DNA from 2 places in the Paenibacillus sp. WG02 genome. Region 2 is predicted to be linked to the other one. Evidence: predicted binding sites of a transcription regulator. Region 2 holds the regulator's gene; the other holds the start of a gene.
The links. Region 2 encodes LexA, which represses DNA repair genes until DNA is damaged. Its sites were predicted from a motif close to CGAACATATGTTCG; they were not measured.

Region 1 (15,729 bases), 960 kb from region 2:
GCTAAAGGTGGATTGAACGCCTTCACGAAGGCGTTAGCGAAGGAGCTGGCACCTTCTGGCGTTACGGTGAATGCTGTGGCGCCCGGTGCGGTACATACCGAAATGATGGCAGGATTTCAACCGGAGGAGCGGGAAGCGATTGCCAATGAAATTCCGGCAGGTCGTTTTGCATTGCCTGATGAAGTTGCTTCGCTTGTGTATTTCCTAGCACTGCCTGAATCCGGTTATATTACGGGTCAAATCATAAGTCCAAACGGTGGATGGTTAACCTGAGTACAGAGTAGGAAGCCTCGCGCATAATTTTAAGCTGGGAAGCGAATATTACGTATGTAATGACCATTTCTCATAACTCAAAGGAGGCTTCTTACAATGGCTACTGTACTTAAAGTATTTGATAAGTGGAAAGAGTTTTTGGCTGAGCGTGTGAGTCAGGCTGGACATGCGGGGATGAGTGAGGAAACCATTTCTAAGCTCGCTTTTCAAATCGGTGAATTTCTTGCCAATAAAGTTGATCCCGAAAATGAACAAGAACGAGTGCTCAAAGAACTGTGGGATGCAGGGGATGAGCAAGAAAAGCGTACAATTGCCCGCCTCATGGTAAAATTAGTAGACAAAGGTTAATAACCGTTTTACAATTCAATAGGGTACTATGTGAAAGCCTCCTCTTTCGGAGGCTTTTGCACGCTTTATAAGGAAGAAAGGAAATGTAATTTCATGGTAATCAAACGTTTTGTGCTTGCATTATTGCTCTTATCTTTTATCTTAACTGGTTGTGGGAATCGTGGGATTCCAGCGATTAAGCAAGAATTATTGGATAATAAATTATCTGTACTAATGCTGACGGGTGCTAGTATGTCTGCGCCAGCGAAACAGTCGGTAGGAAATGCGCTTCAACAGTGGAGAGATGCGAATTTTATAGCCTTCGATTGGATCAAGGATTTGAATCAATTGGATGAAAGCAATATAACAAAGTTGAAAGAAAGCAAATATGATTACATATATGTCATTGGTAATGAATTGTTTCCTTCTGCTAACGGGGTGATTGGACAAGGACTTTCGGCGGGTAAATGGACTTTATTGCAAAGTCAGCTTGATACCAAAGGGATCACAAGTCAGGTAAATGAGCAAGTCTCGTTGTTGCAAATTGATTCTCTTCAGGTTGAAACCTTGAAAAATAAATGGATCCAAGACCTATTGGCACAAAACATTGTTGTGGAGTGGGTGACTCGCAGCGATCGTCCCATACCTTCTGCTTGGGCACCCTCGGAGGAAGCGGATCATATCGTTTTACTTGATAATAATGAACAATGGTTTCAGCAGTTATCTTTCCAAACGAGACAGCATCACTCCAACACTATAATTTTCTATACTCCAGTAGAAGATGCACAAGTACAGAAGGCTAAGTCTATCGGTGTATCGGTAGTTGATATTTCGGGAGCTGTATCGGCTGAACTCAACTGGGCTCAAATCATGGACAATCGTCTTGCTATGATGAAAAGCAGCTCATGGAAAAAGGGCGGTACGATTTACAACGAACAAGAGCTTAAAGAACTAAAAATGAAATAAATTTGTGAATATTTGCGCAAAAAAAGAAGGACATTGACGGAAATTGTAGAAATTAATTATATTAGGTAGCGACTTGTTCGTTACAGATATTGCGATGAGGTGGAAAGATTGGACGTTAAAGAGTGGTATATGGAGTACAAAATTCACAAAAACCGTCCCGCTTATTAGGGGATATTGCTTCCTTAATGGGTATGTTGGATATTAATATTGTGACTATTAACGGGGTAGAAGATCGTACACGCGGTATGCTTCTGCAAACCAATGATGAAGAAAAAATTGACTTAATGGGTAAAATGTTAAGAAAAGTAGATAATATTACTATTACTGCTCTTAGACCCCCTAAACTTGTTGATATTTTGGCTGTCCGTCATGGCCGGTATATCGAGCGCGACTCGGATGACCGCAAAACTTTCCGTTTTACTCGTGATGAATTGGGACTGTTAGTTGACTTCCTTGGTGAGATTTTCAAGCGAGAAGGGAACCAAGTCGTTGGCCTTCGCGGAATGCCACGAGTGGGTAAAACGGAGTCGATTATTGCAGGAAGTGTATGCGCAAACAAACGTTGGACTTTCGTTTCCTCTACGTTACTCAGACAAACCGTGCGCAGTCAACTATCCGAAGATGAAATGACTCCAAACAATGTATATATTATTGATGGAATCGTTTCTACTATTCGTTCAAATGAGAAGCATTACAGCCTGTTGCAGGACATTATGGGCATGCCTTCAACGAAGGTTATCGAGCATCCGGATATATTTATTCGGGAATCCGAATACACATATAATCACTTCGATTATATTATTGAGCTGCGAAATAGCCCAGATGAAGAAATCAATTATGATTCATTTACGTATACGTCCGAACCTTTTTAATGTCTGTAACGTCATTAAATAAAGTAGATCCCGCGGGGAGGTGACCATATGTCTGATCTCGGATACATTTTACGCAAAACACGCCAGGAAAAAAAGATCTCTCTTGACGATCTCCAAGAAGTTACGAAAATTCGTAAACGATACTTGGAAGCGATTGAAGAAGGGAACTATAAGGTTCTTCCTGGCAGCTTCTATGTACGTGCTTTCATTAAAAGCTACGCTGAGGCGGTGGGACTTGATCCTGCTGAAGTTCTGGGCATGTACCAAACGACAAATCCCTCCCCAGCGATAGAGAAACCAGTTGTAGAAACAATTCGTAAAAATAGAACGAGTGTCCGTAATACTGAAAAATTGAGCCGCTGGGCTTCAGGTACGATGTTTGTTTGCTTCATATTGCTTATATTCGGTATCGTATACTACTATACATACAAGAATTATAAGGGAACGCCAGCAGATGAAAAACCTGCTCAAACGCAATCTCCGAGAATCACAGATTCTACGAATCCAGCGACAAGCACATCTCCTAGTACGACAATGAATACGTCCGGTGACGGTAAAGTGGCGCCTCTTTCGACTCCTACACCGACACCAGTTCCGACACCAACGCCATCTGTTCAGGTTAAGTTTAGCACCAGCGAGAAAGGTGTAGATAATTACACGATAACTGGTACTTCCAATCTGAATATTCAGATGAAAATAACAGGTTCTTGTTGGATTCGTGTGGATTCTCTTACTGAGGCAGGCGGTAAAGAAATGCTTAGACAGAAGCTTTACAAAGCCGGTGACACGGACACTTTTGACTTAACCAATTCAGCGTATTTAAATGTTGGTGCAGCAAGTGCCTTGGAACTTACTGTGAATGGCACAATCGTTCCTGTCGGGGATACACCAAACCCCAAGAGGGTACAGCTCAATTTGCAAAAAAGCTAGCATTTTGACGCTTCCTGCGCTTTCCCTGGTAATGAATATGACCAAGAGATATCCTAAGCCGAGTGGGCTTGGGATGTTTCTTTTTTTACGGCTTCTTGCTATAATGCTATTGTAATTTGATGGAAAGGATGTTTTGTCTAAGATGAGTTCAGAATGCTCGTTTGATATCGTATCTAAGGTGGATATGCAGGAACTAAATAACGCCATTCAGCAGGCGGAAAAAGAGATCCTTACCCGCTTTGATTTTAAGGGCAGTAAAAGTAGCATTAAATTGGATAAGGACCAGCTTGTTGTCACCTCCGATGATGAGTTTAAGCTTCAGAATGTCCTTGATATTATGCACGCCAAAATGACGAAGCGCGGTATCTCGATTAAGAATCTCGAGTATAGTAAAGTAGAACCAGCGGCTGGTTCCACCGTAAGGCAGAAAATTAGCATGAAACAAGGTGTCGATCAGGAGAACTCGAAAAAAATTAACATTCTAATTCGTGACTCCAAACTTAAAGTTAAGACGCAAATCCAAGGGGATCAAATCCGAGTAACCGGGAAGAGTCGTGATGACTTACAAGCCGTTATTGCGCTGCTGCGTAAGGCGGAAATTCCTCTTGATTTACAATTTGTAAACTTGAAATAGGCATACATACGATGTTCTTTGGAGAGTCTCCCCCTACATGTAGGGGTTTTTTACATTTTGACACCCTATAGGGCTTGTATTATACTGGTAGGGAGTGTTTTTTAGGACTATTGGAGGTTGTTTCTTTCATGACAGAAAAGGTTAAAGTAGTTACTCTTGGATGCGAAAAGAATTTGGTCGATTCCGAGATTATGTCAGGATTAATTCATGGCCGTGGTTTTCAGTCTGTCGAGAACAAGGAAGATGCCACTGTCATTATCGTGAACACTTGCGGGTTCATTGATGCAGCGAAAGAAGAATCCGTTAATACAATTTTGGATATGGCAGAACTAAAGCAAACTGCGAATCTCAAGGCGCTAATCGTCTCCGGATGTCTTACACAACGCTACAAAAAGCAGTTGATGGAAGAAATGCCTGAGATCGATGGCATCGTGGGTACCGGAGATTTCGATAAAATCAACCATATTGTAGATGAGGCGCTTCGCGGTAAGAAACCGGTTCTTGTTGGGAATCCGGTGTTTAATTATGATGCGGACCTGCCAAGACTCATGACTACTCCTCGATACACAGCCTATGTGAAAATTGCAGAAGGCTGCGATAACGCATGCACATTCTGCAGTATTCCAATTATGCGAGGCAGCTTCAAAAGCAGAAGTATGGAGTCTATCGTTGCTGAAGTTGCTACTCTTGCTGCTCAAGGTGTCAAAGAGATTAGTCTCATTGCTCAGGATTCCACGAACTATGGAACGGATCTTTACGATGGTTTCATGCTGCCTACTTTACTGAATAAAGTGAGTGAAGTGGAAGGCATCGAGTGGGTGCGTCTGCACTATGCTTACCCTGGATTCTTTAGCGATGAATTGATTGCTGTCATGGCATCTAATCCGAAGGTATGTAAGTACATCGATATGCCGCTTCAACACAGTGAAGACTCTATCCTCAAACGGATGCGTAGACCTGGCCGCCAGAAGGATACGCGTGAGCTAGTTCGCAAAATTCGTGAAGCGATTCCGGATGTAGCCCTACGCACATCACTCATTGTAGGTTTCCCAGGTGAAACGGAACAAGATTTTGAAAACTTGAAACAATTTGTTCGCGATGTTCAGTTTGACCGTCTCGGTGTTTTTGCATATTCCAAGGAAGATGATACGCCAGCAGCACGTTTGCCGGACCAAGTTCCTGATGATGTCAAAGAGTATCGCGCGAACGCGATTATGGAAATTCAACGTGAAATCTCGAATCTGCGTGGCGGACGCCGCATCGGGCAGGAAATTGATGTGCTAATCGAAAGATACGATGGCAGAAGTGATGTGTATATTGGACGTTCCCAATTTGATGCTCCTGAGATTGATGGGGAAGTATTCGTGTCGAATGCGAAGCTTAACATTGGTGAACTAGCTAAAGTTCGTATTACCCACTCTTATGAGTTTGACTTATCCGGGGAGGTAATTGCATGAACCTAGCTAACCGCATCACCGTGGCGAGGATTTTATTAGTACCTATTATCATGTTTTTTCTGTTGATTAAGGTGAAATTCCCTCATATACGGATAGAGGAATTTAGCATAACGTATAATCAAATTATTGCTGCTTTAATTTTCATTATTGCAGCGAGTACAGACAGTTTAGATGGTTACATTGCCAGAAAACGTAATCTTGTAACCAACTTGGGTAAGCTGCTTGATCCTTTAGCGGATAAACTGCTTGTTACGGCTGTGCTCGTCTCATTAGTGGAAATGGGTAAAGTAGATGCATGGATTGTCATTGTCATTATCAGTAGAGAGTGGGCTGTCACAGGACTTCGCCAAATCGCTCTATTGGAAGGCACGGTGATGGCAGCTAGCAAATGGGGTAAAGCGAAGACGGCAGCTCAGATTACAGCCATCATTGCACTACTTATCAATAATTTTCCTTTTACGTTTCTGCACTTCCCTTTTGATGTTATAGCTAGTTGGGTAGCAGCAATTATTACCGTGTATTCGGGTGTGGAGTATTTTGTAAAGAATAAGCATGTCATAGATTTTTCAGAAAAGTCGCAATAGGGCAACCTATTGCTTTTTTTACTACATACGAAAGCCTAAGTTGAATGGCCTTGATAGAGATTTTCTTATTTTAAGGAGGGAATTTGAAATGAAAGCAGAGATAATCGCAGTTGGAACGGAACTTTTACTAGGCCAAATTGTAAATACGAATGCTCAATTTCTCTCCAGAGAATGTGCTGCGCTTGGTGTAGATATGTATTTCCAAACCGTCGTTGGCGATAACGAACAGAGATTGCTAGAAAGCTTCAAATTAGCTGCTTCAAGGGCTGATGTTGTTATTTGTACAGGAGGTCTTGGACCTACGCAGGATGATTTGACGAAGGACGTGCTTGCAGCGTTTGTAGGACGTGAATTGATTGTGCATGAGCCCTCTATGAAAACAATTACGGATTTGTTCCAGTCACGCGGGATCCATATGGTTGAAAGTAACAGACGACAAGCGATGATGATAGAGGGAAGTGATCCATTACATAACGAAACAGGGCTTGCTGTCGGTATAGCATTTACCTACGAAGGGACACATTTCATTCTTCTACCAGGCCCGCCCAAAGAAATGAAGCCAATGTTCACCAAGTATGCGGTTCCTTGGCTGCGCGCAAGGATGACGGATGAGATTCCGCTTTATTCCAAGATGCTGAAATTTGCCGGCATCGGTGAATCTAACTTGGAACATCAATTACTTGATTTAATCCAGTCTCAAACAGACCCAACAATCGCTCCATACGCCAAAGAAAGCGAAGTGACGATTCGCTTAACAACACGTGCACAAACGGCTTCAGAAGGTGAACGGAATCTTCAAGCGACTGAACTGGAGATTAGAACGCGATTAGGAGATCATCTCTATGCCGAGCAAGATGTTCCCATCGAGACGATTGTGCTGCAATTGCTTGGCGAGAAGAGCCAGACACTTGCTGTGGCTGAAAGCTGCACAGGCGGATTGTTAAGTGATTTGATTACTGCGGTACCGGGGAGTTCCCAATCTTTTCTGGGAGGGATCATTTGTTATTCCAATGCCTTAAAGCATAAGCTCCTCGGTGTTCCAATGGAAGTGCTGGAAGGGGAGGGTTCCCCAGGTGCTGTTAGCAGTGAGACAGCGACCCTCTTAGCGGAGAACTTGATTACTGTGACCGGAAGTGACTTTGGACTATCAGTCACGGGTGTGGCCGGTCCGAGTCCGTCTGAAGGCAAGCCTGTAGGGCTTGTGTATATAGGTTTTGCTCAAAAGGGCGCAGTAACAAGGGTTATCACATTGCAGCTTTCTGGTAATCGGGAGTCCATTAAGCATAGAGCAGCCAAAAGTGCGCTCTACCAATTATGGAAACAGTTGAAAGATTGCTAGAGTTCGCATATAATAAGACTAAGTGTTAACGGAAGAACCGTAGCAAAGCGATAACTTTGTTGCGGTTTTTTGTTTGTTCGCTAAAAAGTCGAATGTATGTTCGAAAAAATGCTTGGCAAACACCTGAAAACAAGTTATCATATACCTATAATGATAGAAGAAGGAAGTGAGTGTTTTGTCAGATCGTCGCGCAGCACTTGATAATGCTTTACGTCAAATTGAGAAACAGTTCGGAAAAGGCTCCATTATGAAACTTGGAGAATCTACACATATGCAAGTTGAAACGATATCATCCGGATCTCTTGCACTTGATATCGCTCTTGGAATAGGTGGGTTTCCACGCGGAAGAATTATAGAAGTATACGGACCTGAGTCTTCCGGTAAAACGACGGTAGCTCTACATGCTATTGCAGAAGTACAGAAGAATGGTGGACAAGCGGCTTTTATCGATGCGGAGCACGCATTGGATCCTTCCTATGCAAGCAAGCTTGGTATTAATATAGATGAGCTTTTACTCTCTCAGCCGGATACCGGTGAACAAGCACTTGAGATCGCTGAAGCGCTAGTAAGAAGTGGTGCAGTAGATATTATTGTTATTGACTCTGTAGCGGCATTAGTACCTAAAGCAGAAATTGAAGGCGATATGGGTGATTCCCACGTGGGTCTGCAGGCTCGTTTGATGTCCCAAGCACTTCGTAAACTGTCTGGTGCGATCAACAAGTCCAAAGTTATCGCGATTTTCATTAACCAATTACGTGAAAAAGTTGGCGTTATGTTCGGTAACCCAGAGACAACACCTGGTGGCCGTGCACTTAAGTTTTACTCATCTGTTCGTCTTGATGTTCGTCGTGTGGAAACAATCAAACAGGGTAATGATATGGTTGGTAACCGCACAAGAATTAAAGTAGTTAAGAATAAAGTAGCTCCGCCGTTCAAACAAGCAGAAGTGGATATTATGTACGGTGAAGGAATTTCACGCGAAGGCAGTATCATTGATATCGGAACAGAAATGGATATCGTTAATAAAAGCGGAGCTTGGTATTCGTATGAAGGTGAGCGCCTTGGTCAAGGCCGTGAGAATTCGAAGCAGTTTTTGAAAGATAACAAAAGTATTTCGGAAACGATTGAATTACGGATTCGAGAAAACAGTAATTTAATCAAAGCAATCCCTCTTAATGTTGACGAGGAAGATGATGAATTGGAACCAGATTTCGAATAAGTTTAAATGATCATACATGAAAGCACCTTAAACCTTGTGTTAAGGTGCTTTCTTCATGGAAGGAGTTGGTTAGTTGTGAATAATGAAGAGCAACCAGTATTGATTATAACTAAGGTTGAGAAACAGAAGCGCGGTAATCATCGCTACAATATATTTCTAAATGAAGAGTACGCATTCTCGGTTCATGAAGACATTCTAATCAAGCATCGATTAAATAAAGGGGAAACCATACTTTCACAAGAAATCGAGAGTATAACGCTTGATGAGGAACAGAATATGGCTTATATAAAAGCAGTAAGTATGATAGGCAGACGACCTCATTCATTAAGTGAAGTAAAACGCAAGCTGAAGGAGAAAGGCTTCGAAATGCCTATTATTGCATGGGCATGTGAAAAGCTAGTTCAGCAGAATTATATAAATGATGAGGAATTTGCGAAAATGTGGACAGATAATCGCATTATTTCGCAACGAAAAGGTCGTAATCTCATTCGACAAGAACTCCAACAAAAAGGCATAGATAAAGAATTGGTCAAAAATGCCATGGAGACTATCGATCCCGAAGATGAGTATTCGGGGGCAATGAAATTGGGGCAAACGAAATGGAAGCAAACCTCAGGAAAGACCATGGATCGTAAAAGAAAGACGGGAGCTTTTCTTATGCGGAGAGGTTATACAGGCTCTATTGTAAACAAGGTTTTAGGGGTATTAAGCTCTGAATCGAGTGAAGAGGAATTTGAAATCTTAGATGACTCGTTTGATTATTAATGCCATTAATTATAGGATTAATTAGTTAATGTCATTAAATGTCATTGGGGTACTGGAAATACTTATTCCGTCATCGAAGGGACAATCGCTTGACAAGCTTCTTCGACAAAAGATAAAATAACAGTGTATATTTTCATAATGTATTCAAAATCATACTCATTTTCATTGATTTTGAGGGGACAGATGTAGAAACCGCCAATTTTTACACTGTTGATTATGGATTATTAGCACTATAGTGCCTCTAACGCACGGTGCGCATTCATTTAAAAGCCATACTCTTAATAAGTAGGGTATGTATGACTAGTCAAACAATTAAAAATCGGATTAAAAAACCGAAGGGAATCCCAGGCTAACACCTTGGAGAAACCAACGAGGAGGTGAACAAGATGACTTTCATCTGGGTCGCGATCATTCTCATTGTTGGAGCTGCATGCTTAGGGATTGGTTATTTTATCCGTAAATCTCTTGCAGAAGCGAAAATTTCCAGTGCTGAAACAGCCGCTGAGCAGATTCGAGAATCTGCCAAGAAGGAAGCAGAAGCACTGAAAAAAGAAACGGTTCTGGAAGCAAAGGACGAAGTGCATAAACTAAGGTCCGAAGCTGAAAAAGACATTCGTGAACGTCGAAATGAAATTCAACGACAAGAAAGACGATTGTTGCAAAAAGAGGAATCGCTGGATAAAAAATTAGAATCTCTCGAGCGTAAAGAAGAGCAAGTTGCCAACAAAGAGAAGCGGATCGAGGATACACAATCACAAATTGATCAGCTTTATAAAAGCCAAGTTTCGGAGTTAGAGCGAATTTCTGGACTTACAATGGATGAGGCTAAGAGCATCATTCTTACAAATGTAGAACAGGAAGTTCGTCACGAAACCGCACAGCTTATTAAAGAAATCGAACAGCAGGCCAAAGAAGAAGGCGATAAGAAAGCCCGTGAAATCATCACGCTCGCCATTCAACGTTGTGCTGCAGATCACGTTGCTGAAACTACCGTTTCAGTTGTATCATTGCCAAATGAAGAAATGAAAGGCCGGATCATCGGTCGTGAAGGACGTAATATTCGTGCTCTGGAAACATTGACGGGTATTGACCTTATAATTGATGATACGCCAGAAGCAGTTATTTTATCAGGATTTGATCCAATCCGACGCGAAATTGCTCGTACATCTTTAGAGAAGCTTGTTGCTGATGGACGTATTCATCCAGCACGCATTGAAGAGATGGTTGAGAAATCCCGTAAAGAAGTGGACGAACGTATTCGCGAATATGGGGAGCAAGCCACGTTTGAGGTTGGTGTACACGGATTGCATCCTGACTTGATCAAAATTTTGGGTCGTTTGAAATTCAGAACAAGTTACGGTCAAAACGTGTTGAAACATTCCATGGAAGTAGCTTATCTGGCTGGTCTGATGGCCGGGGAGCTCGGGGTAGACGTAACTTTGGCGAAACGTGCCGGGCTGCTTCATGACATCGGTAAGGCGCTAGACCACGAGGTTGAAGGATCTCATGTGGAAATCGGTGTTGAGATTGGCAAGAAGTACAAGGAGCATCCAGTCGTTATTAATAGTATTGCTTCGCATCACGGTGATGTGGAAGCAACCTCTGTTATTGCGATGTTAGTAGGAGCTGCAGATGCATTATCCGCAGCAAGACCTGGAGCACGCAGAGAGACGCTCGAAACGTATATCAAGCGCCTTGAGAAGCTTGAAGAGATCTCGGAATCATTCGAGGGTGTTGAGAAGTCATATGCCATTCAAGCTGGTCGCGAAGTGCGCGTTATGGTTCAACCGGAGAAAGTGGATGATACCGAAGCGTTCCGTTTAGCCCGTGATATTACGAAGAAAATCGAGGGTGAACTCGATTATCCAGGACATATTAAGGTTACGGTCATTCGTGAAACAAGAGCTGTTGAATACGCTAAATAAGATACCAATGCGAAAAGTGGCTGATATAGCCACTTTTCCTTATTTTCAGGCTGGTCATTGAATTTATGAATTGCTTGCCTTTGCATCTATGGTTTATAAAGGAGCTATATATTTGTTATGAAAATTGTATTTATCGGAGATATCGTAGGATCTGTAGGAAGAAAAGCTTTGAAAAATATTATGCCTAGACTAAAACAAGCTCATCCACACGCAGTGTTCATTGCTAACGGAGAGAATGCTGCCGCAGGGAAAGGGATTACAGCGGCAATTGCTAAGGAAATCTATGAGATGGGCATTCAGGCTCTAACGATGGGCAATCATACGTGGGATCAGAAAGAGATTTTTGATTTCATTGATCGTGACGAGAAGATGGTTCGTCCCGCTAACTTTCCTCCTGGAACACCGGGGCGAGGACATACGGTCATTAAGGTCAAGGATCAGGAATTGCTGATCATTAATTTGCAGGGACGCACATTCTTACCGCCTATTGATTGCCCATTTCGCAAAGTGGACGAAATTCTTGAAGCGGATAAGAAAAAACATAAATTTGTATTCGTAGATTTCCATGCAGAAGCTACTTCTGAGAAAATTGCGATGGGCTGGCATTTGGATGGTAGAGTGTCAGCAGTTATCGGCACCCATACACATGTACAAACAAATGATAACCGTGTTTTGCCGCAAGGAACAGCTTATGTAACTGATGTAGGGATGGTAGGGCCGCGGGATGGTATTCTTGGGGTTGAACGTAATGCTGTACTGCAAAAGTTCAAAACTCAACTTCCAGTTCGATTCGTAACGGATGAGGGCAAATGGCATTTCCATGCTGTTGTGATTGAATTGAACGATCAGACTGGTTTGGCCAAAGGAATTAACCTTATCCGTTATGATGAAGATCAAGTCTTCATGGATTAGCAGATAATTCTAACTATTGCGAATATTTAAATTGGCTACGATAGCATGTTTGTTAAACCTTGAGAATATGATGGGTAATGGAATCTATCCATCATTCCCGAGGAGGTACTATTCATGGATGTATTAAAAGTTTCAGCAAAATCCAATCCAAACTCCGTAGCAGGTGCATTGGCAGGTGTTTTGCGTGAGCGTGGAGCTGCTGAGCTTCAAGCTATTGGTGCAGGCGCCTTAAACCAAGCCATCAAAGCAGTAGCTATCGCAAGAGGATTTGTCGCGCCCAGTGGAGTTGACTTAATTTGTGTACCAGCCTTCACAGACATCGTGATTGACGGGGAAGATCGGACAGCCATTAAACTTATTGTAGAGCCAAGGTAATAAACCGTACCATACTAAATACCGAGCCTGTTTACCTAGTAGACAGGTTTTTCACATTTCTAACAAACCTCTGCTTAGGGGTTTTTGTGTTGTCTAGAAGATGATGTATAGGAGGCTGCTAGGATGAGAATAATGGATGGTCACTGCGATGCGCTTACGAAACTGTATGCGAACCCCAAGCTGGATTTCGATAAGGAAGAACAGGAGTTGGATGTCAGTTATCCAAGGCTTAAACAAGCAGGAGTAAAAGTTCAGTGTTTTGCCATCTACTTATCGGACTCCATTCAGCAGCCAACCTTCGATCATATTTTGCAAATGGTTGATTTATTTCATCGGAAAATTATTCGTCATCCAGGAATGAAATTTATTCAAAATGTAGATGACTGGCGAGCAGTTGAAGCCGGGGAACAGATTGGCGCTATTCTCACGCTTGAAGGTTTGGATGCTTTAGCGGGAAACATGACGCATTTAAGGATTCTACACCACCTTGGAGTGAGAAGCATTGGTTTGACTTGGAACTATGCTAACTGGGCTGCAGATGGGGTGATGGAGCCTCGAAAAGGTGGTTTTACAAGAAAAGGCAAGCTGATGTTAAAAGAATTAGAAACTATGGGTATAATAGCAGATGTATCTCATTTATCCGGAGCCGCGTTCTGGGAATTGGTTGAGGTGTATACCAAACCATTCATTGCATCCCATTCGAACGCTCAAAAGGTATGTCCTCATCCAAGAAATTTATCAGACGATCAAATCAAAGCTATCATCCAGTGTCAAGGACTGATGGGGATTACGTTTGTTCCCTACTTTGTGGATAGCACTAATTTAGCTGTTCCCATTACGGCGCTGCTGAAGCATATTGATCATGTTTGTTCATTAGGCGGGGAAGGGCATATTGGATTTGGTTCGGATTTTGATGGGATCGAGCAATGGATGAAAGGTTTGAGACATGTCGGTCAATACGGAAATATAATAGAAGCTTTATGTAAAAACTATAAGGAATCACAAGTGGAGGCATTTCTGTATGGTAATTGGCGGAATTTCATGCTTACCAATCTTCCGAGATGAAAGCTATGAATCATTCTAATATTGATATGGATTCGATCTAAAAACTCTATGTTTTAGAATCGTTTAAACCCCTTGCAATTTGGTCTGTAAAGGCATACAATTTTGGATGACAAGTGAAAGAAATTTTTTATAGCTTCATCTTAAATTTCTACAAATTAGCTTTTTTAGATCTTCATGCAGCTACAATCAAAAGGAGTGGACGTACGGTGATTAGTCAGTTATCTTGGAAAATCGGAGGTCAGCAGGGTGAAGGGGTCGAAAGTACAGACCGCATTTTCTCTACTGCATTGAACCGTCTCGGTTACTATTTGTATGGGTACCGTCATTTCTCTTCACGGATTAAGGGGGGACATACAAATAACAAGATTCGCATCAGCACTAAACCGATTCGCGCAATTTCAGACGATTTGGACATTTTGGTCGCTTTCGACCAAGAAAGTATCGATTTTAATGCACACGAACTTCGCGACAACGGTGTAATCGTTGCAGATGCTAAGTTTAACCCCGTTTTACCTGAAGGAATTAAAGCGCGTTTGTTTCCAGTTCCAATCACTGCCATTGCAGAGGAACTAGGAACTTCCTTATTTAAGAACATGGCCGCATCAGGCGCATCTTGGGCATTGCTCGGTTTGCCGCTTGACGTGTTTAATAAAGCTGTTGAAGAAGAATTTGGCCGTAAAGGCGCAGCTGTTGTAGAAAAAAATATTGAAGCTGTTCGTAAAGGTGCAGAATCCGTTCTGGAATTGGCCGGTGGACCTATTGCTGACTTCCAATTGGAACCAGCTGACGGCAGACAAAAACTGTTCATGATTGGTAACGATGCAATCGCTCTTGGAGCAGTAGCAGCAGGTTGCCGCTTTATGCCAGCTTACCCAATTACACCGGCATCTGAAGTTATGGAATATTTACAAAAAGCACTGCCTAAATTGGGTGGAACTGTTATCCAAACCGAAGATGAAATTGCAGCATGTACAATGGCAATCGGTGCTAACTATGCTGGTGCTCGTGCACTAACAGCATCTGCAGGTCCTGGTCTATCTTTGATGATGGAAGCGATTGGCCTCGCCGGTATGACTGAAACGCCTGTTGTTATCGTTGATACACAACGTGGAGGTCCAAGTACGGGTCTTCCGACGAAACAAGAGCAATCCGACTTGAACGCAATGGTCTACGGTACACACGGTGAAATCCCGAAAATCGTTCTATCCCCAAGCACGATTGAAGAATGCTTCTATGATACAATTGAAGCTTTCAACCTTGCTGAGAAATATCAAGTTCCAGTTATTTTGATGACGGATTTGCAACTCTCCTTGGGTAAACAATCCGCAGAGATGCTGGATTACAACCGCATTGTGATTGACCGCGGAGCGCTTGTAACAGAAGCTCCTGAACAAGAAGCGAATCAACTGTTCAAACGTTATGAGTTTACTGAGAACGGTGTTTCACCACGTGTGATTCCTGGCGTGAAGAATGGTATTCATCATGTTACAGGTGTTGAGCATGACCAAACAGGTCGTCCTTCGGAAAGCACTGAAAACCGTCAACGTATGATGGATAAGCGTCTTGAGAAATTGAAACACATTCAAGTTACTGATGCCATTAAATTCGATGCACCTCATGAGAATCCAGATCTTTTGATTATCGGAATGGGTTCCACTGGTGGAACGATCGATGAAGCAAGAAGCCGCGTTGAACTGGAAGGAATTAAGACAAATCACGCAACAGTGCGTTTGATTCATCCGTTCCCTGCAGAGCAGCTGAGACCTCTTGTTGAAAAAGCAAAAACAGTAATCGTTGTTGAAAACAACGCAACTGGACAATTAGCCGATCAAATTAAACTGCATGTTGGTCATGCAGATAAAATTAAAAATGTTCTTAAATACAACGGTAACCCGTTCTTGCCTGCAGAAATTGAACAAAAATGTAAGGAGTTGACTTTAGCATGGCAACATTAAAAGACTTTCGTAACAATGTAAAGCCTAACTGGTGTCCAGGTTGCGGAGACTTCTCCGTCCAAGCGGCAATTCAGCGTGCAGCAGCTAATGTTGGTTTAGAGCCTGAGGGCTTAGCAATTGTATCGGGTATT
Region 2 (15,729 bases):
TAACAGCAATCCAACATATGGAAGACAAGGGATTGTTGTGAAAAATTAGACTGTGAACAAACCTAACACTCCTTGACACGTTTTTGTTACAAAGGTACAATAGTGGAGAGGTACTTACTGACCAGGAGTGATTAGCATGAGTGATGAGATACGTAGAAATATGGCGTTATTCCCGATCGGGATCGTCATGAAGCTGACTGATTTAACTGCAAGACAAATTCGTTACTATGAGCAGCATGAACTTATTATTCCAGCTAGAACAGCTGGTAATCAACGTTTGTATTCGTTTAATGATGTAGAACGACTTCTTGAAATTAAAGATTTAATTGAAAAAGGTGTGAACATCGCCGGGATCAAGCAGGTTCTTATCCCTGTCGATAAAGATTCAGAAGATGCAACGATTTTGAACGAACACACAGAAGTGAAGCGTAAAGAATTAACCGACTCCCAACTGCACAAAATGCTTAAGCAGCAGTTGATTGGCGGAGGTAAACGCCCTGATCAGGTTTCTCTGATTCAAGGTCAGCTTTCCCGTTTTTATAAATAGCATTTCTTAATCGTTTGTAAATTGAGAGGAGACTGCACACGTGAGCTACAACAACAATTTTTCCAAAGAAGACATCTTGCGCATTGCCAAAGAAGAAAATGTTCGGTTCATTCGTTTGCAATTTACGGACTTGATGGGAAGCATCAAAAACGTAGAAATTCCTTACAGCCAACTCGAAAAAGCGCTCGATAACAAGATGATGTTCGATGGTTCATCCATTGAGGGTTATGTGCGTATTGAAGAGTCTGATATGTATTTGTATCCTGATTTGGATACATGGGTTATTTTCCCATGGGTAACCGAGAGCAAAGTAGCACGTTTAATCTGTGATATCTATATGCCAGATGGCAAACCGTTCGCAGGAGATCCGCGTGCCATCTTGAAAAATGCGTTGAAACAAGCCGAAGAAATGGGCTTTACGGCTATGAACGTAGGTCCGGAGCCAGAATTCTTCTTGTTCAAAACGGATGAAAAAGGCAATCCAACAACCGAACTGAATGACCAAGGTGGATATTTCGATTTGGCTCCGATGGATTTGGGCGAAAACTGCCGCCGCGATATCGTGTTGACGCTTGAAGAGATGGGCTTTGAAATCGAAGCATCCCACCACGAAGTGGCGCCAGGTCAACATGAAATCGACTTTAAATACGCAGATGCGATTAAAGCGGTCTGACCAAATTCAAACCTTCAAGCTCGTCGTCAAAACCGTTGCTAGACAGCATGGTTTGCATGCTACATTTATGCCTAAACCATTGTTTGGTATGAACGGTTCTGGCATGCACTGTCACCAATCGTTATTCAAAGGTGATGTGAATGCTTTTTATGATGAGAACGATAAATTAGGTTTAAGTAATGTGGCTAGACATTATATGGCGGGTGTACTTCGTCATGCACGTTCTTTTGCTGCAATTACGAACCCTACGGTTAACTCATATAAACGTCTTGTGCCTGGTTATGAAGCGCCTGTCTATGTGGCATGGTCGGCAAGTAACCGTAGTCCTATGATCCGGATTCCAGCTTCCCGCGGTTTAAGTACTCGTGTTGAAGTTCGTAACCCGGACCCGGCTGCTAATCCTTACTTGGCTCTTGCAGTTATGCTTGCTGCCGGATTGGATGGCATTAAGAACAAAATGCAGCTTCCTCCTCCTACGGATCGTAACATCTACGTGATGACCGAAGAGGAAAGAGAGAGCGATGGCATTCCTACTTTGCCTTTGAACTTGAAACAAGCGTTGGACGAGCTGCTTCGCAATGATGTGATTTGCGATACGCTGGGCGAACATGCTCTTGCTCATTTCTATGAACTTAAAGAAATCGAGTGGGATATGTACCGCACACAAGTTCACCAATGGGAAAGAGATCAATATCTGTCTCTTTACTAATCGCAAAGAAAGTTGATATGGATACAACAATTAGATAAGAAAAGCCCGTCAGCCTTCAGGTACGATTCTGAACTGATGGGCTTTTTCACGCGAAGGAGAGCATAAGGATAATGGATAACTTTCAAATGAATTTGGAAAAGTACGCTGAACTTGTAGTCAAGGTAGGGGTTAACCTCAATAAAGGCCAGGATCTGATGATAGAGTCGCCAATAGAGTCCCTAGAATTGACTAGACTTATCGTGAAGAAAGCCTATGAGGCAGGGGCGAATTTTGTCCAAGTTCACTGGCAGGATGATGTGATAACTCGCAGTAGATTTGAATATGCCCATGACGAAGCTCTTGATTATTACCCAGAGTGGTATACGAGTATGTTGGAACGTTTTGTAGAAAACGGTGGAGCATTGCTGAATATCAAAGTGCCGGATCCTGATCTCTACGCGGGTATTGATGCAAGCATGATTTCTAGAGCATCTAAAGCCATGGCTACGGCTAGATCTAAGTATCAGCACTATGTAAGAACAAGTAAGTTCAGTTGGTGCTTAATCAAAGCGCCTACGGTGGCATGGGCATCCAAAGTGTATGCCGATTTACCAGAAGAACAGCGAATCGATGCGATGTGGGAGGCAATTTTCCGGATAAACCGCGTTTATGAAGATGATCCTGTTGCGGCTTGGCGAGTACATATGGATCAACTGAAGCGCGTTCGCAGCGTGTTAAATGAGAAGCACTATGAGGCGCTTCAATATCGAGCGGCAGGAACAGATTTGCGAGTTGAACTGCCGGAGGGCCACATTTGGCTTGGTGGTGATTCGGAGAACGCAAGTGGAATACGATTCGTAGCGAATATGCCGACTGAGGAAGTATTTACGATGCCTAAGCGAACGGGTGTTCATGGGACGGTATCGAGCACCAAGCCATTAAATGTGAATGGGGCGCTCGTGGATCGGTTTTCGTTCAAGTTCGTGGACGGGAAAGTTGTAGATTATCATGCTGAAGTCGGCTATGAGCACCTAGCGAGGTTGCTGGATATGGATGAGGGGGCGCGATATTTGGGTGAAGTTGCTCTCGTGCCTTTTGATTCGCCGATCTCGAATCTTGACCGCATTTTTTACAATACGGGCATCGATGAGAATGCATCCTGCCATCTGGCCTTAGGCAGCTGCTACCCTATTAATTTGCAGGATGGCGTATCTATTTCAAGTGAAGAGTTGAAAGCTCGTGGTGGGAACACCAGTTTGATTCATGTGGATTTTATGATTGGGACGGCTGATCTTGAGATTGATGGTGTCCTTAGTGATGGTACCGTTGAACCTATTTTCCGTAGTGGAAATTGGGCGCTTGCTTTTTAGTTGAAATTTATCTGATTTCTTTAGCTGATATTTTAGCTTAATTCAAAGGTGAAAGTACTCCTGGGGTTATCAATGGGATAGAGTGCAGGGAGTATAGAGTAGAGAGTATAGAGTATAGAGTATAGAGTATAGAGTATAGAGTAGATGGAAGACGGAAATTGGAATTTGGAGTTTGGAGTTTGGAGATAGAAGATAGAAGCTAGAGGAAAGAAGCTAGAAAATAGAAGTCTCTAGAGACCGCTAATTTGTCCAAAAGTGTTGTGATTTTTAGAATAGAAGTCTTTAAAGACTTCTATTCATAAAAATTGAAGCAAATAGGGGCCAAATATTACCGAATAGAAGCCTCAAGAGGCTTCTAATTCCGTAAAATACGATTTTAATGACGTAATAGCAGTCTCTGAAGACTCTTATCTGAATCCTGAATCCACTGTTCAGCCTTCATGGCTATGGAGGGATTAAAACCGTATCATTAACTTTGAAAATCCATTTTTGGATCGGTTGGCCTACTATCTTTTAAGTTTCTCTATATAATCCAAAGCTCCAAGCATTATAACTGTTTACATCGAAAAGAACCGAGGGACGATTGTCCTCTCGGTTCTTTCTCATTGGTATTGTAGGTAGAATAAGGGCTGTAGGGCTATTACATATCCCGGAACAAACCAATGACACGGCCAAGAATCGTAACATGTTTCAAAAGGATAGGCTTCAATGCCGAGTTCTCTGGTTGAAGACGAATATGATCCTTTTCCTTGTAAAAGCGTTTCACCGTTGCTTCATCGTCTTCAGTCATTGCTACAACAATGTCCCCGTTATTCGCAGTTTGCTGCTGCTTAACGATGACATAATCGCCATTATGAATGCCGGCTTCGATCATACTGTCACCCATGACGCTAAGCATGAACACATTATTATCTCCTACCATGCTTACGGGAAGAGGGAAATAGTCTTCAATGTTCTCAGTTGCTGTAATAGGCACACCTGCTGTAACTTTACCAACGAGAGGTACACGTGCTACAGAAACTGCAAAATGCGTCTCAGCACCGTCAAGTCCTAGAATTTCAATAGCACGAGGCTTAGTAGGATCTCGACGAATCATACCTTTCTTCTCAAGACGCTCTAAATGCCCGTGCACTGTAGAACTAGAAGCTAGTCCAACTGCTTCACCGATTTCTCTAACGGAAGGTGGATACCCCTTATCTTTCACTTCATTCTTAATGAATTCCAATATAGCTTGTTGACGCTGCGAAATCTTACTCAATAGTTATCACTCCAATACTGGGAATCATTACCCAAAGTATAACATAGAACCCGAGTTCGTACAAACATAAGTTCGAGAAAAGTGTTGACTCAAACATGTGTTCGTGTTAATCTAATACCAGAACAAATGTTTGGGAGATGATTACTCATGTATATGGCTTATTCAAACACTAACTCAACACACACACCTCATAGATCTGCTAGCACATCCAAAGGGATGACATTTAATTCTAGTTATACCAAAGCGATTGTTCGCTTCGTCCTATTAGCAGTTATTCTTGGTACTGTGTTTTCATTCGGTGCTATGGTTCAAGCCTATGCAGGGGATGGGGCAGCAATTGCAAGGACCCCAGTTTCCGTTACTTCAATTAACTCTTCTCCGAAAGCTGTCGTGCAAGATCAAGTCGTCATTCAACGCGGAGACACTCTTTGGGATGTTGCTTCCACTCACAAAAAAGGTAATGAGAACATTCGTTCTTATGTTGATAAATTGAAGACAATCAATCATTTAACCACGAGCTCCCTTAAAGAAGGACAGGTTTTATTGCTTCCTTAATTTCATTATGCTTTCCTGATAGAATCTAAATATGATGAGGCTCGGACATGTTCCTATGCCTCTTTTTGTTGTCTCTTGACATTCCTTAATAGGGATGGCAAAGTAGTACTCATATTGAATTTTTGACTGGGAGGATCACAATGAGTGACAACATGGAACAAACTATCGAACGTATTAATGAGCTTGCTCGTAAAGCGAAAACAGTTGGCTTAACAGACGCGGAAATCGATGAGCGCAACGAACTCAGAAAGAAATATATTGAAGCATTCCGTGGCAATCTTAAAGTTCAACTTGATTCCATCAAGTTTACGGACGAAGAGTAATCGCTGCTCATATAGATACAACATTCAAAAGGGGAAATGAATGATGACGTTGAAAGCCGTACTTTTTGATTTAGATGATACGCTTCTGTGGGATGATCGCAGCGTGCAGGAAGCTTTTAAAGCGGCATGTGCGGAAGCTGTAAAGCATGTAGCCGTGAATCCCGAAGAATTGGAAGCTTCTGTTCGCAAAGAAGCGCGTTCTTTATATGAATCTTTTGAAACCTTTGAATTCACGAAAATGATTGGTATTAATCCATTCGAAGGCTTATGGGCGAACTTCACGCAAGGTGAAAATGAGAACTTCCGTAAGCTTGAGAAATTAGCACCAGGATATCGTACGGAGTCTTGGACAAGAGGGCTTGCAGCGTTAGGGATAGAGGATCGTGAGCTCGGGTATAAACTTGGTGAACTTTTTCCAGCAGAACGCCGACGCCGTCCTTACGTATATGAGGAAACGTTCCGAGTATTGGATGCTTTAAAAGGCAGCTATCAATTACTGTTGTTAACGAATGGTTCGCCAGATCTACAAAAGGAAAAATTAGCAGGTGTCCCAAATATCGCACCATACTTTGATCATATCGTGATCTCTGGTGAATTTGGAGTAGGTAAGCCAGCGAAGTCCATTTTTAACCATGCACTTGGACTACTTGGAATAGACGCAGAGGAAGGCATCATGATCGGAGATAAATTGACAACCGATATCCTAGGTTCTGGCAGCGTAGGTATGCGCAATATTTGGATTAATCATCATGGACTCCAAAGTGGAGATGAGATTGTTCCTGCGTATGAGGTTTCCCGTCTTCAAGAAATTTTGCCGATTATTACGAACGGATAACATGAAATAATCAAAAACCCAACGGATGCATAGGACGGTAAGTCCAGCGCAGTTGGGTTTTTTTGTTCATATAATAGATTAAGCTTTAATAAATTCTGGATCATCAATGTTATAAGCAACCCAGCCATCTTTTTCGATGAAGAGACGAACGGCAACGATTTCACGATTATCCATTAGTGTGAAGAAATGGTTCGTGTTTTCAGGAACAGAGATAACATCGCCTGGTTCAAGTTCAACGTCAAAATAGCCAACTTCGCTTTCGGATTTGATAATGAAAATCCCTCGTCCAGAAACGATTGCGCGGATTTCATCTTCCGTATGGGTGTGTACTTGTTCGAATTTCTTCAGCAGTTCTTCAATGTTAGGCGTTGAATCGGAAAGCGCGATAACATCCCAAATTTCATAACCGCGTCTAGCAGCCAAATCACGAATTTCTTCTTCATAAGTGCTAATAATTTGTGCTTTCTCGTCATCACTTAGAATGAATTTCTCACGCAGTGTTTCTGGAAGTTTGTGCGCATCCCAGTGTTCATAAACAACATTTTGACTATCCAAAAAGGCTTTGACTTGCTCTTCGCCTTCAATACGTTCATTCGTATTGCGAATTCTAATTTGTGCCACGCTGCATCCCTCTTTCTGAGTAAATATAATATAGGGATCTTTGACTTACGATCAAAGCCTCTCCTTTAAATTATAGTGGAAATGTAGCTAGCTGTCGATGGTTGAACATAAGAATTTCCGATAAAACCTATAGGTAAATATGATAATTCAAATTCTTTTCATAGAAGCCGGATTCTGTTACACTAAAACATAACATAATTTGTCGTTTTTTTTTATTGTCTATAGCTTTAGGATAAGTTGAAAGGGAGTCATGCAATGATCAAAACACCGATACAAGAGCAGCTTAAAAAGAAGATCATGATCCTAGATGGTGCCATGGGTACAATGATTCAGCAAGAGAACTTAACCGCTGAAGATTTCGGCAGCGATGATCTGGACGGATGTAATGAAATTCTTTGTGTTACACGACCGGATGTAATTCGCAAAATTCATGAAGCTTACTTCGCCGCGGGCGCTGATATGATAGAAACAAATACATTCGGGACCACGAGTGTGGTATTAGCGGAGTATGATTTGCAAGACCGTCATCGTGAATTAAATCTTGCAGCAGCCAAACTGGCTATCGAAGCAGCGAACAAGTATTCGACACCGGAGTGGCCTCGTTATGTAATCGGAGCTATGGGTCCTACGACCAAGACGTTGTCGGTAACTGGTGGAGTCACATTCGCTGGGCTAGAGGAGAGCTATTACGAACAAGCGTTGGCTCTTGTTGAAGCTGGAGTAGACGCACTTCTTTTGGAAACTTCCCAAGATACATTGAACGTAAAAGCAGGCAGTATCGGAATTCGCAGAGCATATGAAACATTAGGTGTTGAACTTCCGATAATGATCTCCGGAACGATTGAACCGATGGGCACAACATTAGCCGGGCAAAATATTGAATCCTTCTATATTTCGTTGGAACATTTGAAGCCTATTTCAATGGGGTTGAACTGTGCTACAGGTCCTGAATTTATGAGAGATCATATCCGTACACTGTCTGATATTGCAGAAACAGCGATTAGTTGTTATCCAAATGCAGGTTTGCCGGATGAGAACGGACATTACCATGAGTCCCCAGAATCTTTGGCTAAGAAGATGGCCGGATTTGCCGAGCAAGGCTGGTTGAATATTGCCGGTGGTTGTTGTGGTACAACGCCTGATCATATTCGAGCCATGGCGGAGACACTCTCTCAGTTTAAGCCAAGAACGCAATATGGTACGCATTTACCAGCTGTTTCAGGGATTGAAACGTTGTTTATTGAGCCAGAAAATCGTCCTATCATGGTTGGCGAACGGACCAATATTTCGGGTTCACGAAAATTCAAACGCCTGATTAAAGAAGGGAAGTTTGAAGAGGGCTCTGAAATTGCCCGTAATCAAGTTAAGAACGGCGCTCATGTTATTGATATTAACCTGCAGGATACAGACATTGACGAGGCTTATGCCGTTGAAGAGTTCATGCAGCAGGTTGTAAAGAAAGTCAAAGTTCCGTTAATGATTGACTCGACATATGACCACATCATTGAGCTCGGACTTAAGTACTCCCAAGGTAAGGCGATCATTAACTCCATCAACTTGGAGGATGGCGAAACGAAGTTCGAAGCCATTTTACCTTTAATCAAACGTTACGGGGCTGCCGTTGTTTGTATTCTTATCGATGAACGAGGTCAGGCTGTATCGCGCGAAGCGAAGATCGAAGTGGCGACTCGGTCTTACGAGCTTTTGACTGAGAAGTATGGCATGAAACCTGAGGATATTATTTTTGATCCCAATATGTTCCCAGTAGGCTCTGGAGATCCGCAGTATATCGGTTCAGCCGTTGAGACGATTGAGGGCATCAAGCTGATTAAAGCAAAATATCCTGCTGCTAAAACAATTCTTGGTTTAAGTAATATCTCATTTGGTTTGCCTGATGCAGGGCGTGAAGTGCTGAACTCCGTCTATCTGTACCATTGTACGAAGGCAGGCCTAGATTATGCCATTGTGAATACAGAAAAATTGGAGCGTTATGCCTCTATCCCGGATACAGAACGTCAATTGGCTGAAGAACTTATTTACAATACGAATGATGAAACACTGGCACAATTCGTTGCCCATTTCCGTGAGAAAAAAGTGGAGAAGAAAGAGAAAATTTCGAATCTGTCTCTGGAAGAAAGACTTGCCTCTTATGTCGTGGAGGGGACCAAAGAAGGGTTAATCCCTGATTTGGAAATCGCTTTACAGACATATTCGCCGCTTGAAGTCATTAACGGACCTCTGATGAGGGGGATGGAAGAAGTAGGACGCCTCTTTAATGGCAATGAATTGATTGTGGCTGAGGTATTACAAAGCGCGGAAGTAATGAAGGCTTCAGTTAATTATTTGGAACCTTTCATGGAGAAATCCGAAACAGCCGTAAAAGGGAAAATTATTTTAGCAACAGTCAAGGGTGATGTACACGATATTGGAAAAAATCTCGTCGAAATCATCCTTTCGAATAATGGCTATAAAATTATTAATCTTGGGATTAAAGTACCGCCGGAGCAAATCATCGAAGCTTATCGAAGAGAGCTACCGGACGCGATCGGTTTATCTGGATTACTTGTGAAATCGGCTCAGCAAATGGTTATCACGGCTCAAGATTTACGTACGGCAGGTGTGGATGTACCGATTTTGGTCGGTGGGGCTGCGCTTACTCGCAAATTCACGAAAACGCGTATTCAACCTGAGTATGAGGGTGTCGTACTTTATGCGAAGGACGCGATGGATGGACTGGATATTGCCAACCGACTGAGTGACCCTGAACAACGCCAACGTCTCATTCAGGAGCTCAGAGAAAGCTTGGAATCCGATGTAATGGATACCGGGAAGAAGGAAGAGAAACTGCCGCAGCTCACAAGGGTGAGTTCGTCTGCTGTCTCCAAGGATCTTCCTGTGCAAGTGCCGCAGGATACTGATCGCCATATCATGAGGGATTACCCGATTAGCCATCTGATGCCTTATGTCAACATGCAGATGCTGCTGGGACATCATCTTGGTTTGAAAGGTAAAGTAGAGCAGCTGCTTAGCGACAAAGATACGAAAGCCCTTCAACTTAAGGATACAGTGGATTCAATTCTCCATGCCGCACAGCATAATGGGATTATTAAAGCCCACGGGATGTACCGTTTCTTCCCAGCACAATCCAGTGGTAACGATGTCATCGTCTATGACCCGCAGGATCACAGTAAAGTGTTAGAAACCTTCACTTTCCCGCGTCAGGATAAAGAGCCTTACCTATGCTTATCCGACTACCTGAAGTCTGTAGAAAGCGGTCAAATGGATTATGTCGGTTTCTTACTTGTGACGGCAGGGCATGATATTAATGAGTTGGCTAAAGAATGGCGGGATAAAGGGGATTATTTGAAATCCCATGCCCTTCAGGCAACGGCACTGGAAATGGCTGAAGGCTTTGCCGAGCGGATTCATCACATCATGAGAGATGTTTGGGGAATAGCCGATCGTGTAGATATGACGATGCATGAGAGATTTGGTGCCAAATATGTGGGACAACGGTTTTCCTTCGGTTATCCGGCATGTCCGAATCTCGAGGACCAAGCGAAATTGTTCAATTTGCTAAAGCCAGAGGATATTGGCGTGGAGTTGACGGAGTCGTTCATGATGGAGCCGGAAGCATCGGTTTCAGCAATCGTATTTGCCCATAAGGAAGCTCGATACTTTAACGTAGGATAGAAAGTTTATGTAAAAAGCGAGGCAGCTTGTACGGACTATACGGTTCCGTCGGCGTCCTCGCTTTACATTTTGGCATTGTGATTTTAGATAGAATGGGGTTTAGATCGTGGACTTGTATTTTTTGGGCACGGGGGCGGGCATGCCCTCCAAACAACGAAATGTCACATCAATTGCTTTAAATTTGCTGGATGAACGCGGAACCTATTGGCTGTTCGACTGTGGCGAAGGGACGCAACAGCAGATTCTGAACTCTCCAGTGAAATTGGGACGAACGGAAATGCTATTCATCACGCATCTGCATGGGGATCACTTGTACGGTTTACCTGGTTTGTTAACGAGTCGATCCTATTTAGGCGGGGATACACCTCTTACGTTATATGGACCGCGGGGTCTTAAAAGTTTTGTTGAGACAGCCCTCTCAGTAAGCGGGGCTCATTTAACGTACACGCTGCAAATCGTGGAAATTGAGGAAGAAGGTCTGATTTTCGAAGATGAAACCTTCCAAGTCGAGACAGCACGACTAGAGCATCGGATTGAATGCTTCGGTTTCAGGATCGTAGAGAAGGATCAGCCCGGCAAGCTGATGCAGGAAAAACTAACGGAACTCGGCATACCGGCAGGTCCGATTTATGGTAAATTGAAGCAAGGCCAATCCATCCAGTTGGAGGATGGTCGTACGCTTCATGGGACTGATTTTCTAGGTGCGCCGATACCCGGACGCATTGTTGTAATTCTTGGTGACACGCGCTACTGCAGCGGTGCTCAGCACTTAGCACGAGGCGCTGATGTGCTTGTGCACGAGGCTACATTCGCTATGGATAAGCAGGAGCTTGCGTATTCGTTTGATCATGCCACTTCAATCGATGCGGCAAGAACTGCTCAGGAAGCGGGCGCGAATGCGCTGATCATGACGCATATCAGCTCGCGATATCAAGGGGATGCCGTAATGGAGCTTTTGCAAGAGGCTCAGAAGATTCACAGCAACAGCTACATAGCTAAAGATTTCTGGAGCTTTGAAGTGCCGCGCAAAGGATGAAAAAAGAGAAGCCTCTTCCAATTAAGGATGGGGCTTCTCGCTTTGCTTATGTGTTCGTTTCGTCTTTTTTTTCCTCAATGAAGCCGCGGATACTTTCTTTGCGGCGCTCATTCTTGGATTCGATGCTTTGTTTTTCGTCGGCAGTTATTTCATCGGCATGTTCGTCCAAGTAGTCTTCAGCTTCGTGCAAATTAGCTATCGTATGATCGATGGCGTTCTGCAAACGGGCTGGATTATCTTCGCGATTGTCTGGCTTTGCCACAGTATTTTTTCCCTCCCTTAAGACGATAGATTGACATCCTGTTATACGATTCCACAAGGTCAATCAGATTATTCATTGTTAAAGAAGTCAATTTCCCTGATTTCTCTCATACAATTAACATAATCCCATGTCAACCGAGGTGATTCTATGGAAATTACACTTGCCGAAGTGCTGCTTTCTATCTTTATGTCCTCGATATTTTGTGTTATGTTTAGGGAAATACGAAATTATTACAGAGACTCAGGCTAGTGCTGCTAGCAGCTGGAATGGAGAATTTTATGCTCGGTTTTGCTATATTATTAGGCTTTAATTTTTTGGGTTATGTGATTCAGATGAGCCTGCACCTGCCCCTACCAGGCAACGTGATCGGGCTCATTCTTTTTACCGCGGCATTGTTCACTAAGGTCATAAAATTGGCTTGGGTAGAAGAAGCGGCTTCACTTTTGACGAGACATATGATGCTATTTTTTATTCCGTTTACGGTTGGTGTTCTAGCATTTATTCCGATCATTGGAGCTAATTGGCTTGCTATATGCGGTGGGACTGTTGGTGCAACGGTGGCTGTTCTTGTAGTAACTGGTTGGGTATCGTCAAAGCTAGGACAGGAGAATACCAAATATGGCGAATAGCATACTGCAGCATCCATTGTTTGGTCTTTCACTAAGTGTAATCAGCTATGCGTTAGCCAATTTGTTGTACCAACGATGGCGGTTTATGCATCCTCTTTTTAGTTGTACGGGGTTCATTATTATTGTATTAGTAAGCTTTCGTATTCCTTATGAGGACTTTAAGCGAGGGGCTGACGTGCTAACACTTTTATTAGGGCCAGCAACCGTTGCGTTAGGCGTACCTCTTTACAAATATAAAGAATTAATACGCAGAAATTTGGCACGTGTCATGATAAGTGTTTTGGCGGGTTCAATTACGGGCATTGCTGCTAGTGCAGCCATTGTGGGGCTATTGGGAGGGAGTCAGTCCATTATCCTAAGTATGCTTCCCAAATCGGTAAGCTCGGCCATTTCCATTGAAATTGCCGCGCGATTAGGCGCGATTCCTGAATTAACAGCGGTACTAACCACTTTAACTGGGCTGCTGGGCAGTATGTTCGGCACTCGGATTTTGAGTTGGTTTCGAATTAGAGATGATATCTCGATCGGCATTGCCATTGGAACAGCGGCTCATGGCATTGGAACAGCCAAAGTATTCAAGGATTCTGAACAGCAAGGAGGATTTGCTGGACTATCCATGGGAATTTGTGGGATTATGACGTCTATTTTATTTATACCCATTTACATATGGTTAAAATAATGCCGTGCATGATGAGAAACAGAGTTCTTAATAAGAGCTCTGTTTTTTTTCATTCTAAAATATATAGATAATGATGATGACAAGTTTGGATGCGTCATTCACGAAATATTACAAATTCTTAATAACACGAAAACGAACACTTAATAATCCTCTGCTAACCTTGAGTTATAAGACTCCAGTTGAAAGGCGTGAGGAAGATGAGTGGACCACTTCTGAATACGGCGCCCCAGCATGCCAAGCTGTCTGTAAGGCTTGCAAGCAGCGCACAAGAAATTGAGCAGGCTATGCGACTTCGATATCAAGTTTTCGTCGAGGAAGAGAAGAACATGAGGATGCTGAATGAGCAGGGGCTTGAGAAAGATGCCTACGACGATTATTGTGATCATCTCATTGTGAAAGATATCGAAACCGAGCAAGTGATCGGTACTTATCGGCTGCTGCCGGGGGATCGAGCTTTGAACGGGATCGGATTTTACTCCGAAACAGAATTTGATCTAACCGCATATTCTGATTTGAAAAGCCAAACGCTGGAGCTTGGACGGAGCTGTATTGCTCCCGAATATCGGGGTGGAAAAGCGATTCAACTCCTTTGGGAAGGAATTGCTGGTTATATAAGTGAGCGAAATTATACGCATTTAATTGGTTGTGCGAGTGTGCATGTGGGCAATTTGGAGGAACTAAATTTGATTTACTCGATGCTGCGCCAAAAGCAGGTGATCACAGACAGATTCGGTATTGAACCGCTTGCGACGCATCGCATACCTGGCCTTGCTCGAATTGAAATTGATTCCAATGAAAAAGAGCTGTTCCGTAAACTGCCGCCTCTTATGAAAGGCTATCAATGGCTCGGAGCAGAGATTGGCGGAGATCCGGCTTATGATGAGTTGTTTGAGACCGTTGATTTCTTTATTATTTTACAAAAAGATCGGGTGACGCGTCGTTATAAACGCCATTTTCTGACTACTTAACCAGGTAAGGAGGACTTACCTTGTACGAATGGATTTCCAAGCTGACATTGAATGAACGAAGGTTAGATCGCATCGAGAGAGTTCTCCGCGTTTTTCCAATAGGGATGATGTCGGCATTTTGTTCTATGTTAGCGTTTGCGCTTCATTGGGCATTCCGAAAAGGGTTTCAAAAACGAGTAGAACACAATTTAATAGATTTACTTGGTGATATGTCAAAGAGTTCATTAAGGGCTATCTCCAAGCAATATGTTCAAAATGTAGTTTATACCCTTTATGAAATTCTTTTCCTTTCTGCTCGGTTGGAAAAGCTTCATGCTAGTCACCTTGACGTGCAAGGAGAGGAATATCTACAAGAAGCACAGCATCGAGCTAAGGGGAAGGGATTCATTGTCTATGCACCGCATGTTGGCAATTTTTTCAACTATTATTGGTATTTGACACAGAAATTTGATTGCTTAACAGTGGCTTCAGCGGGAAGTCCCGAACTTAAACCCCTGTATATGAAGTTTGCCGCTATGGGTTGTAATGGTTTGGATTACGATAGTGTCCCCCCGTTGGAGCTATATCGTACATTGAAAAAGCATGTGCAGAGCGGCGGTGTTATTTTCATCCTTGGTGACTTCTGGAGACCGACCTTTCCATTATCCAGGCTATTTGGCCGACTAACTCGAACGCCTGAAGGTGCAGCCATGTTAGCGCTTGATCACCATGTGCCGGTTGTACCCTTCTATGGGTATCGTGTCAAAGGGTTTAAACATCGATTAGTTTTTGGCTCTCCCCTGCATTTATACGAACAATTTGAGCGTTCAGGACGTTCAGAACGTGCGGAGGCTAATTTGCTTTTGAATGCGTTCATGGAGCGGGTTATCCGTGAGCAGCCTTCGGCTTGGTTTTATTGGTTTAATGTTCATGAACGATGGGAGAAGGTTCCATCAGCAGTCGCCAATAACACAAGTAACGATGTGAGCGGGAGTATAGATTTGACCACGGAAGCAGCAGGATGATTCACACAACGACCAAAAGGATTGGTGATCGACACATGGACACAGGAAGCCACTTATTGTTCGGCGTCACTTTAGCGGGATTAGCATGTTTGGAACCGGCCGTCGCACAGGAACCCGCACTGGCTCATGCCATACTTGCAGGAACACTCATTGGCTCGCATGCCCCTGATTTTGATACCTTGGCACGTCTGAGAGGATATGCAAACTATGTTCGCGTTCATCGAGGGATCACACATTCGTTGCCGGCTTTGTTCATTTGGCCCATCCTTCTAAGTCTTCCCCTTGCTGCCATGTTTGGTGTATGGGAACATCTGATTAGCTTATATCTATGGACTTTTGCGGCAGTTGTGTTACACGTATTTCTAGATTTGTTCAATGTGTATGGCGTCCAGTGCTTTCGTCCATTTTCACAGAAATGGTTCCATCTCGATACCCTCTGTCTTTATGAACCTTTCTTATTTGGTCTTCATGGCTTCGGAGTCCTGCTATGGTTGTTCATCTGGCATGGAAATGGTGGCAGCCATATCGGAGAAATGTTCGCATTGATATATGCGGCAACCTTCCTCTATATAGCTATAAGAGCCTCGC

Region 1: a site for LexA is predicted at 7,472-7,485, ahead of recA (recombinase RecA). Genes of this name have one in related genera too.

Annotation. Positions count from the first base shown of each region.
Region 1 covers NZ_AP036016.1:3,992,895-4,008,623, forward strand. Annotated here, with positions in the region: gene ymfI (elongation factor P 5-aminopentanone reductase) at 1-273, shown strand, start outside; gene ACBP55_RS17820 (DUF3243 domain-containing protein) at 370-621, shown strand; gene ACBP55_RS17825 (hypothetical protein) at 715-1,566, shown strand; partial or broken gene ACBP55_RS17830 (DUF3388 domain-containing protein) at 1,696-2,438, shown strand; gene ACBP55_RS17835 (helix-turn-helix domain-containing protein) at 2,487-3,368, shown strand; gene ACBP55_RS17840 (YajQ family cyclic di-GMP-binding protein) at 3,511-4,002, shown strand; gene rimO (30S ribosomal protein S12 methylthiotransferase RimO) at 4,131-5,459, shown strand; gene pgsA (CDP-diacylglycerol--glycerol-3-phosphate 3-phosphatidyltransferase) at 5,456-6,043, shown strand; gene ACBP55_RS17855 (competence/damage-inducible protein A) at 6,132-7,382, shown strand; gene recA (recombinase RecA) at 7,558-8,601, shown strand; gene ACBP55_RS17865 (regulatory protein RecX) at 8,677-9,366, shown strand; gene rny (ribonuclease Y) at 9,753-11,291, shown strand; gene ACBP55_RS17875 (TIGR00282 family metallophosphoesterase) at 11,409-12,203, shown strand; gene ACBP55_RS17880 (stage V sporulation protein S) at 12,318-12,578, shown strand; gene ACBP55_RS17885 (dipeptidase) at 12,702-13,643, shown strand; gene ACBP55_RS17890 (2-oxoacid:acceptor oxidoreductase subunit alpha) at 13,850-15,598, shown strand; gene ACBP55_RS17895 (2-oxoacid:ferredoxin oxidoreductase subunit beta) at 15,586-15,729, shown strand, end outside.
Region 2 covers NZ_AP036016.1:4,957,240-4,972,968, reverse strand. Annotated here, with positions in the region: gene ACBP55_RS22650 (methionine gamma-lyase family protein) at 1-41, shown strand, start outside; gene ACBP55_RS22645 (MerR family transcriptional regulator) at 137-547, shown strand; partial or broken gene glnA (type I glutamate--ammonia ligase) at 588-1,929, shown strand; gene ACBP55_RS22635 (aminopeptidase) at 2,040-3,278, shown strand; gene lexA (transcriptional repressor LexA) at 3,919-4,536, opposite strand; gene ACBP55_RS22625 (LysM peptidoglycan-binding domain-containing protein) at 4,684-5,091, shown strand; gene ACBP55_RS22620 (DUF896 domain-containing protein) at 5,232-5,414, shown strand; gene ACBP55_RS22615 (HAD family hydrolase) at 5,458-6,249, shown strand; gene ACBP55_RS22610 (1,2-dihydroxy-3-keto-5-methylthiopentene dioxygenase) at 6,328-6,870, opposite strand; gene metH (methionine synthase) at 7,126-10,563, shown strand; gene rnz (ribonuclease Z) at 10,670-11,599, shown strand; gene tlp (small acid-soluble spore protein Tlp) at 11,646-11,861, opposite strand; gene ACBP55_RS22590 (CidA/LrgA family protein) at 12,140-12,490, shown strand; gene ACBP55_RS22585 (LrgB family protein) at 12,480-13,169, shown strand; gene ACBP55_RS22580 (GNAT family N-acetyltransferase) at 13,367-14,137, shown strand; gene ACBP55_RS22575 (lysophospholipid acyltransferase family protein) at 14,158-15,141, shown strand; gene ACBP55_RS22570 (metal-dependent hydrolase) at 15,177-15,729, shown strand, end outside.